3 regions of the Enterobacter adelaidei genome follow, and region 2 is predicted to be linked to each of the others. Evidence: predicted binding sites of a transcription regulator. Region 2 holds the regulator's gene; each other region holds the start of a gene.

Evidence for each region. Region 2 encodes CRP, which controls carbon source genes, mostly activating them, when cyclic AMP is high. Its sites were predicted from a motif close to ATGTGANNNNNNTCACAT; they were not measured.
Region 1: the regulator CRP is predicted to act here: its motif matches at 1,804-1,821, upstream of AAHF05_RS14885 (CidA/LrgA family protein).
Region 3: the regulator CRP is predicted to act here: its motif matches at 1,826-1,843, upstream of deoC (deoxyribose-phosphate aldolase).

What each region holds. Positions count from the first base shown of each region.
Region 1 is NZ_CP154353.1:3,067,373-3,070,636, forward strand. Features, by position in the region: gene mdtQ (multidrug resistance outer membrane protein MdtQ) at 1-624, opposite strand, end outside; gene dusC (tRNA dihydrouridine(16) synthase DusC) at 770-1,702, opposite strand; gene AAHF05_RS14885 (CidA/LrgA family protein) at 1,870-2,265, shown strand; gene AAHF05_RS14890 (CidB/LrgB family autolysis modulator) at 2,262-2,957, shown strand; gene cdd (cytidine deaminase) at 3,087-3,264, shown strand, end outside.
Region 2 is NZ_CP154353.1:4,248,680-4,251,943, reverse strand. Features, by position in the region: gene AAHF05_RS20760 (YccS/YhfK family putative transporter) at 1-873, opposite strand, end outside; gene crp (cAMP-activated global transcriptional regulator CRP) at 931-1,563, opposite strand; gene AAHF05_RS20750 (OsmC family protein) at 1,875-2,279, shown strand; gene AAHF05_RS20745 (phosphoribulokinase) at 2,346-3,215, opposite strand; gene AAHF05_RS20740 (YheU family protein) at 3,246-3,264, opposite strand, start outside.
Region 3 is NZ_CP154353.1:611,180-614,443, forward strand. Features, by position in the region: gene AAHF05_RS03065 (YjjW family glycine radical enzyme activase) at 1-189, opposite strand, end outside; gene AAHF05_RS03070 (YjjI family glycine radical enzyme) at 164-1,711, opposite strand; gene deoC (deoxyribose-phosphate aldolase) at 1,974-2,753, shown strand; gene deoA (thymidine phosphorylase) at 2,808-3,264, shown strand, end outside.

The DNA.
Region 1 (3,264 bases), 1.2 Mb from region 2:
GTCCTGTTCATGTTTGATCTGGACGAGGACATCCTGCACTGCGGCCTGAGTTTGCCACTCCCAGTAGAGACGGGCCACGCTGCTGGCCAGCAGTTGTCGGGTTTGCTCCAGCTCCACTTTTTGCGCATTCAATCGGCCTATACGGGCTTCAACCTGCGCGCGATTTTTCCCCCACAGATCGAGATCCCAGCCCGCGGTCAGCCCAAAGGTGCCGTTGGTGTACCACGGCCCGGTAGTACCTGCCGCCGGGTCGGTAATCGCAAAGGGTCCCATAAGCCCTTCAGCAGACATTTTCTGGCGTTCTGCATCAGCTGAAAAATCAATTTGCGGACCGTCGGCAGCCATAGCGGCTTTTGCCTGAGCCTCGGCAAGCGTAATGCGCTGGCGGGCAATTTGCATATCCGGGGCGTCATTCAGCGCTTTGGCAATCAGCGAATTAAGCTCAGGATCGTTATAGTCTTTCCACCACTCATTTTTCGGCCATGCTGAAGGATGGAGTGTTGTATTAATCGACGCTGTTACTGATTGCGTATTCAGGGGAGATACCGTGGTATGTTCCGGCGCGCAGGCCACCAGAATAAAAGCAAGGGGGAGACTCAGAGATAAAATAAGAGAACGTTTCATTACGCCACACACTCAAAAAATAAAGGCGAAAATTACGCTTAATGCTGTTTATTTTTTTAGGAATGCGTGGCAATGGGGACATTGTTAAACATTTACATAATTGGAAAAATATTCACTAAATGAATTAATTATATATTCATATTTATTATTTTGATTGAATAACCCGCGCAATATCACCAGACGTTTGTAGTGTGCGGATCTCCTGAAACAGCCCCAACGCCTCGCTATATTCTTTGCGCAAATAACTCAGCCACTGTTTAATTCGCGCGACATGATATAGCCCGGTGTCACCCTGTTTTTCCAGACGACTGTATTTTTGCAGCAGCGCGACGACGTCTGCCCACTGCATTCGCGGTTCGTTATATTTTACCACCCGGCTGAGGTTAGGTACGTTAAGCGCGCCGCGGCCGATCATCACCGCATTGCAGCCTGTCTCTTTCAGACATGCCTGCGCGCTCTCGTAATCCCAGATTTCACCGTTGGCGATAACAGGAATAGTCAGCCTTTTACGGATCTCACCGATCGCCTGCCAGTTAATACGCTCGGCTTTGTAGCCATCTTCTTTGGTGCGACCATGCACCACCAGCTCCGTGGCACCGGCCTGCTGTACAGCATCGGCAATTTCAAACTGCCTGGCGTCGCTGTCCCAGCCCAGACGCACCTTTACCGTCACCGGCAAATGCGCAGGAACAGCTTCACGCATCGCCTTCGCACCGCGATAAATGAGTTCTGGATCTTTCAGCAGTGTCGCCCCACCGCCGCTGCCGTTCACCAGCTTCGACGGACAGCCGCAGTTGAGATCCACCCCGTAAGAGCCCAGCTCAACCGCCCGGGCGGCGTTTTCCGCCAGCCATTCGGGGTACTGGCCGAGCAGCTGAATACGTACCAGCGTGCCGGAGGAGGTACGGCTCTGGTTGTGCAGCTCGGGGCAAAGTCGGTAGAAGGATTTTACTGGCAACAACATATCGACCACGCGCAGAAACTCCGTCACGCAGAGATCGTAGTCGTTCACCTCGGTCAGAAGCTCGCGCACGAGAGAGTCGAGCACGCCTTCCATTGGGGCCAGTAAAACACGCATATCAGTACCTGTGAAAAAAGACGCGCTATAGTATCTGCTCTGTATGTATGTGGAAAGCCCGACGTTCCATTCTGGAATGTCTGGTATGCTCAAAATTCATGATGTGATCCATGGCACATTTTCAGGTTTAATTGTATGATGAATGCGTTTCAGCAAGGACTTTCTTCATGAGCAAATCATTGAACATTATCTGGCAATATCTGCGTGCATTCGTCCTGATTTATGCCTGCCTTTATGCCGGGATTTTCATCGCGTCGCTGCTGCCCATCACGATCCCCGGTAGCATTATCGGTATGCTAATCCTGTTTGTTTTACTGGCGTTGCAAATTCTACCCGCTAAGTGGGTCAACCCTGGCTGCTTCGTCCTTATTCGCTATATGGCGCTGCTTTTCGTGCCTATCGGCGTCGGGGTCATGCAGTATTTTGATTTGCTTAAAGCCCAGTTCGGCCCGATCGTAGTCTCCTGTGCGGTCAGTACGCTGGTGGTTTTCCTGGTCGTGAGCTGGAGCTCTCATCTGGTGCATGGCGAACGTAAAGTTGTCGGGGAGAAAACAAAAAAATGATAGCCAATATCTGGTGGTCGCTACCGTTAACGCTGGTGGTGTTCTTCGCCGCACGCAAACTTGCCGCACGTTTCAAAATGCCGCTGTTGAATCCACTGCTGGTGGCCATGGTGGTAATTATTCCATTCCTGCTGCTCACCGGCATTCCTTACGAACGCTACTTTGCCGGCAGCAAAATTTTGAATGATTTGCTGCAACCCGCCGTTGTGGCGCTCGCCTTCCCTTTATATGAGCAACTTCACCAGATCCGCGCCCGCTGGAAATCCATCATTACCATCTGTTTTGTGGGCAGCCTGGTGGCGATGATCACCGGGACGTCGGTAGCGCTGTTGATGGGGGCGTCTCCACAAATTGCGGCCTCTATCCTGCCAAAATCCGTCACCACGCCAATTGCGATGGCGGTAGGCGGTAGCCTTGGAGGGATTCCAGCCATCAGCGCCATGTGTGTGATTTTCGTTGGTATTTTGGGTGCTGTGTTTGGACATACTCTGCTCAATGGCATGCGCATTCATACCAAAGCTGCGCGGGGCCTGGCAATGGGGACAGCATCGCACGCACTGGGGACAGCACGCTGTGCAGAACTGGATTATCAGGAAGGGGCGTTTAGCTCACTGGCACTGGTCATCTGCGGGATCATCACCTCCCTGCTGGCCCCATTCATTTTCCCGCTGATTCTGGTGGTAATGGGCTAAAATTTGCGATGCGTCGCGCAAATTTTATTTTGATTTCATAAGTTGCATACATATTGAGAACTGGATCACATATAAAGCCCCATCGGCTCCGTAAACTACCGATCCATTAACCTTTATGAGGCAAACGCAATGCATCCACGTTTTCAAGCTGCTTTCGCCCAGCTTGCCGAGAATTTGCAAACCGCTCTGACCCCGATTCTGGCGGATGAGCATTTCCCCGCCCTGCTGACGGCGGAGCAGGTCACGATGCTGAAACAGGCAACGGGGCTGGACGAAGACGCGCTGGCTTTTGCTCTGCTGCCGCTGG
Region 2 (3,264 bases):
GTTAAAACGCGTGGGATAGCGGTGATATAAAATGTCATCAGCCAGCACCCGCAGACGCGCAGAGACGGTTTGCGCATTCCAGCGGATCACCGCTTCGGCATGGCTGCGCTCGACCAGATTTTGCACCTCCTGAGGATGATGCAGGCTCACGGAGATATGTTCTTGCAGATCCAGCCCCACCTGGAAGATACGCAGCAGCCGTTTGTATTCGTGATTCTTGTTGGCGGCGAGCATGTGTAGTTGCTGATAACACTGGCTTATCAGATCCACCACCTTTTGCTGGCGCGTCAGCAGCGGCGGTAACGATTTTTCCGGATCGGTATGCTGGGTGAGCAGGGTGTATTTGGCCTCGCAGTAATCCGCAAGTTGCACATAGAGCAGGCTCAATGATTCACGCAGGGGCTGTTCCCGCCACAGCCAGAACCAGTTAAACAGCCCATACCACAGCGTACCCAGGGCGTAGATCAGTAGCGGCTCCCACACCGGCATGTTACCCGCGAGGCTCAGCGTGAAGATGGCCGCTATCAGTGAGGCGGGAAGCAGGCGCGCATGAAGGGAACTGATTTCGGCGGTGACGCCGAGCGTCATCGCCAGCACGGTCAGGATTAACGGCAGCGGAATATCGCGGGCGAGTAAGAGCTGCACGGCGAGGCTACAGCCAGCAAACAGCGAGCCGCCAATAATCAGACGTTTAAAAAAGCGCTTATGCGGTGTGTCCAGGCCAGCAATGTTGCAGCAGGCGGGCACGAGAGAAAACAGCAGACCTTGCTGAAGATGTCCGAGGATCAGGCCGATGGCTACAGGAAGACACAACACCAGCGTTTGTCGCAGTGCATAGTTAACTTCCGGGTGATAAATCAGCCTACGCCACATGGGGAAGAGAGACAAAAACGGCGTGACACCTTGCGATGGCACGCCGTTTGAGTGGAATTAACGCGTTCCGTAGACCACGATGGTTTTACCGTGGGCGGAGATCAGGTTCTGATCTTCCAGCATTTTCAGAATACGGCCCACTGTTTCACGGGAGCAGCCGACGATCTGGCCGATCTCCTGACGGGTAATTTTAATCTGCATGCCGTCAGGGTGGGTCATCGCATCAGGTTGTTTTGCCAGGTTAAGCAGAGTCTGCGCGATACGACCGGTAACGTCCAGGAAGGCGAGGTTACCCACTTTCTCAGATGTAACCTGCAGACGGCGAGCCATCTGGGAAGAAAGACGCATCAGGATATCAGGGTTAACCTGAATCAACTGACGGAATTTCTTGTAAGAAATTTCAGCCACTTCACATGCTGTCTTTGCACGAACCCAGGCACTACGTTCCTGGCCTTCTTCAAACAGGCCCAGTTCACCGATGAAATCGCCCTGGTTCAGATAAGAAAGGATCATCTCTTTCCCTTCTTCATCTTTGATCAGCACTGCCACCGAGCCTTTTACGATGTAATACAACGTTTCCGCTTTTTCACCCTGGTGAATCAGCGTGCTCTTCGATGGGTACTTATGAATGTGGCAATGAGACAAGAACCATTCGAGAGTCGGGTCTGTTTGCGGTTTGCCAAGCACCATGCGCTGTTATCCTCTGTTATAAGCTGTCACCAGAGTCATCAGATGCATCCGGACTCTGGGGTTGCAATCGAATTCTTACCCATACCCTGGGAAGTCGGCTATCGTAACGTTTCGCAGCCAGTAAAGTTTGATGTCCTCTGCATACATGTGTAACGTCAATGTATTACTGTAGCATCCTGAGTGTTTTAGCATAGCTTTCGCCGCGTGTCTCCTGGTGTCTCGCTTCAGCATGATGCAGGTCGCCTTCCATTGCGAGAAATGTAACGCACGCGTAATCTGTCACCAAAAATGCAACGTTGGAGTTAATGAATATGCAAGCGCGCGTGAAATGGGTTGAAGGTTTAACGTTCCTGGGCGAGTCCGCTTCAGGGCACCAGGTTTTGATGGATGGTAACTCCGGCGATAAAGCACCAAGCCCGATGGAGATGGTATTGATGGCTGCCGGTGGATGCAGCGCGATTGATGTGGTCTCGATTCTGCAAAAAGGCCGTCATGATGTAACGGATTGCGAAGTTAAACTCACGTCGGAACGCCGTGAAGAGGCACCACGCCTGTTCACCCATATTAACCTGCACTTTGTAGTCACCGGTAAAGAACTGAAAGACGCGGCCGTTTCACGCGCGGTGGACCTGTCTGCGGAGAAATACTGCTCTGTGGCGTTAATGCTGGAGAAAGCAGTAAAAATCACACATTCGTATGAAGTGATCGAGGCGTGATTGATGGGGCATCGTGCGTGTTGATGCCCTCACCCTAACCCTCTCCCACCGGGAGAGGGAATATGATCACGCGATCTGCTTCCCTTCCATCAACCGCTGTACCAGCGGCGTCATGATGAGCTCCATCGCCAGCCCCATTTTTCCGCCCGGCACCACTAATGTATTCATGTGCGAAATAAACGAGCCCTGCAGCATGGCCAGCAGCCAGGGGTAATCAATGCCTTCGAGGTTGCGGAAATGGATCACCACAAAGCTCTCATCCAGCGACGGGATGCTTTTGGCCGCGAATGGGTTGGAGGTGTCGACTGTCGGTACTCGCTGGAAGTTAATATGGGTACGGGAGAATTGTGGCGTCAGGAAGTTGATGTAATCCTCCATGGAGCGCACCACGGAGTCCATGACCGCTTCTCGTGAATGGCCGCGCTCGCTCATGTCACGCGTCAGCTTCTGGATCCACTCCAGGTTAACGATCGGTACCACGCCAACCAGCAGATCCACATGGCGCGCCACGTCGTGATGGGGAGTTACCACGCCGCCATGCAGCCCTTCATAAAACAGCACGTCAGTGGGTTCCGGCAGGGGTTGCCAGGGGGTAAAGGTACCCGGCACCTGGTTCCATGGCACGGCTTCATCGTAAGTATGCAGATACTTGCGGGATTGCCCTGTGCCGCTCTTGCCATATTCGACGAAGGTTTGCTCCAGCAGGCCGAAGTCATTGGCTTCCGGGCCAAAGTAGCTGATGTGTTTACCCAGATCGCGCGCTTTACGGATGGCCATGTCCATCTCCGGGCGCGTATAGCGGTGAAAGCTGTCGCCTTCGACCTCCGCCGCACGGAGATTCAGCTGGGCGAAAATCTTGCGAAATGCGAGGCTGGTGGTGGTGGTTCCCGCACCACTCGACCCCGTAACGGCAATAACCGGATGTCTGGCAGACATAGCAACTCCCTGACTGGAAAGGTTTAAAGATCAGCCGTGAAACGCGTTG
Region 3 (3,264 bases), 1.0 Mb from region 2:
GGTCAGCGCTTCGTGCGGACAGTGGGGTACGCAGTCACCGCAGTCGTTGCAGCGCCCGATGGTCCACGGGTTGTGGCAGGTTTTACAACGCAGGTTACATCCCTGCAGGAAAAGAGCCAGGCGGCTGCCCGGCCCGTCCACGCAGGAGAAAGGGATAACCTGACTAACTAAAGCGCATCTGCTGTTCATGGCTAATCACGCGCGGCTGACGTTCGAGGATGCGGGTGTTACGCGCGGCTTCTTCTCCAAGCCACGTGGTATTAGTACGCGATCCGGCTTCACGGTATTTTTCAAGATCTGACAAGCGCACCATATACCCGGTCACGCGTACCAGATCGTTACCGGCTACGTTCGCGGTGAATTCACGCATACCGGCTCTGAACGCACCAAGACATAGCTGAACCACCGCTTGCGGGTTGCGTTTTACCGTCTCATCCAGGGTCAAAATATCGCTGATCCCTGAGTGGTAGTATTTATGATGCGGCGCTACGGCCAGCAGATGGTTGATCGGATCCGGTTCATCCCCATAGGGCAGACGCGCTCCCGGTGTCGTGCCGGAGTCAGAGCTGATCCCCGACTGCGCGTGGAGCATCGCGCGGTGCTTCCAGCCGTGTTTCACCGGCGTGTTTTCCACAAATGCCGCAAGCTGCCCGCTGATGCGGTAGCCCAGCGCGTTGGCCTGCTCGTCTTTACCGTAGCGCCCCGCAATACTTTCCTTTTCGCAAAGTATGTTCACTGCTTCTGCCAGACCGTACATCCCAAACATCGGCACAAACCGATCGGCATCAATCAGTCCCTCTTTTACCAGGAAGCTATTCTCAAAGAAGCCAGATTGCTCGTACAGGAAATCGCAGCGTGCATCGATGATAGCAATTTGCTGCTGGCAGTAATGCGGGAGCGTGCGGGTGAAGAAGTCTTCAATGGAAGTGCTGCGTTCAGCAATGGCTTTGAGGTTAAGGCGTACCAGGGTGCTGCCACCGCCCGCAAGCGGCAGGGAGTTGTAACAACTCACAACGCCGTAACGGCCTTTTGTGAAAATTTTATCATTAATTGGGCCATTAGAAATATGCGGTTTACTGCATTCACATATGTTTTTTGCCACCTCAAGCAGCAAATCGTCCGGGGTAATATCTGGGTCGTAGATAAAGGTGAGGTTCGGCACGACCTGCTTCAGTTCTGCATCGGCACGCAGAATGGCACGGGTGATGGGGCCGTCAGCAGGCCCGATGTTTGCGTGCATAAACGCATCCGGCAGCGTTCGGTCGAGATAGCGCCAGAAACGTTTTATTCTGCTATCAATCTCTTCTTGTGTTAGAATTCTAACATACGATTGCAGTAACACATCGAGATGACCCAGATAGACAGGCATGGATGTTACGGATGGCACATGGTGGTAAAGAATGGTGAGTAGTGAAAGAGCGTCATCCAGGTCTTTCGCGCCTTCCAGCTCCAGCCATTCTGAGCCGTTAGCCAAAAATTTTGCGTAATCCGGCAGAACATAGCGGGGTTTGTAAGGCGCATGGCCTTCGAACATGTCGCAGATAAATCCCTCGTCCAGCGCGGCGCGCGCTGCCTGAGGGAGTTCCGGATAAGGCAGGTTGTTTTCCGCTTCCAGCGCCAGGAAATGACGTTTTTGTTCCGGGGTTAACACCGGGCTTGTCACAATGTGCTGGCAACGTTGTTGCAGGGCGTCGGGGCTGGAGTGGGACATGATCGCTTCCTTGTTTATTCTGCGGATGATGAACGGATTGTAGGAAGCACATCTGTTGGGGCTTTTGATCCGACAGGGGGTATTGCTGCTTTCGTCAGCAATTAGCACGATAAAATTTGAAGAAGATCTCATTACAGTAATGCAAATTTGTACGTAGTTTTCATTAACTGTGATGAATGTCGAAGTGTGGATGCGGGTGAATGTTAGAATACTCACAGACCCGCAAGGTAAAATTTATACGGCACTGCCGTTGGAGAATGTTATGACCGATTTAACTGCAAGCAGCCTGCGCGCGTTGAAACTGATGGACCTGACCACCCTGAACGATGACGACACCAATGAAAAAGTCATCGCCCTGTGCCATCAGGCGAAAACGCCCGTCGGTAACACCGCTGCTATCTGTATCTACCCGCGCTTTATCCCGATTGCCCGTAAAACGCTGAAAGAGCAGGGCACGCCGGACGTGCGTATTGCAACCGTGACTAACTTCCCGCACGGCAACGACGATATCGAGATTGCGCTGGCAGAAACTCGCGCAGCTATTGCTTACGGTGCAGATGAAGTTGACGTGGTATTCCCATACCGTGCGTTGATCGCGGGTAACGAGCAGGTCGGTTTTGACCTGGTGAAAGCCTGTAAAGATGCGTGTGCTGCGGCAAACGTACTGCTGAAAGTGATCATCGAAACCGGTGAGCTGAAAGAAGAAGCCCTGATTCGTAAAGCATCTGAAATCTCCATCAAGGCGGGTGCTGATTTCATCAAAACCTCTACCGGTAAAGTGCCAGTGAATGCCACCCCGGAAAGCGCACGCATCATGATGGAAGTTATCCGCGATATGGGCGTGTCCAAAACGGTTGGTTTTAAACCTGCGGGCGGCGTACGCACCGCTGAAGATGCACAGCAGTTCCTGGCTATCGCGGATGAACTGTTCGGCGCTGAATGGGCAGATTCCCGTCACTATCGCTTTGGCGCATCCAGCCTGCTGGCCAGCCTGCTGAAAGCGCTGGGTCACGGCGATGGTAAGAGCGCAAGCAGCTACTAAGGTTTGAATTGCCGGGTGACGCGAAGCGATCCCGGCTTATTTCGGGAGGTTACCGTGTTTCTCGCACAAGAAATTATTCGTAAAAAACGTGATGGTCATGCATTAAGCGACGAAGAGATCCGCTTCTTTATCAACGGCATTCGTGATAACACCGTCTCTGAAGGGCAGATCGCTGCGCTGGCGATGACCATTTTCTTCCACGATATGTCGATGCCTGAGCGGGTCTCGCTGACGATGGCGATGCGAGATTCAGGAACCGTTCTGGACTGGAAGAGCCTGAACCTTAACGGCCCGATTGTGGACAAGCACTCCACAGGTGGCGTAGGTGATGTGACTTCCCTGATGCTCGGCCCAATGGTGGCGGCCTGTGGGGGTTACATCCCGATGATCTCCGGGCGCGGCCTCGGCCATACCGGTGGTACGCTCGACAAACTGGAAGCCATTCCGGGCTTCGATATCTTCCCGGATGACAACCGCTTCCGCGACATTATTAAAGACGTTGGTGTGGCGA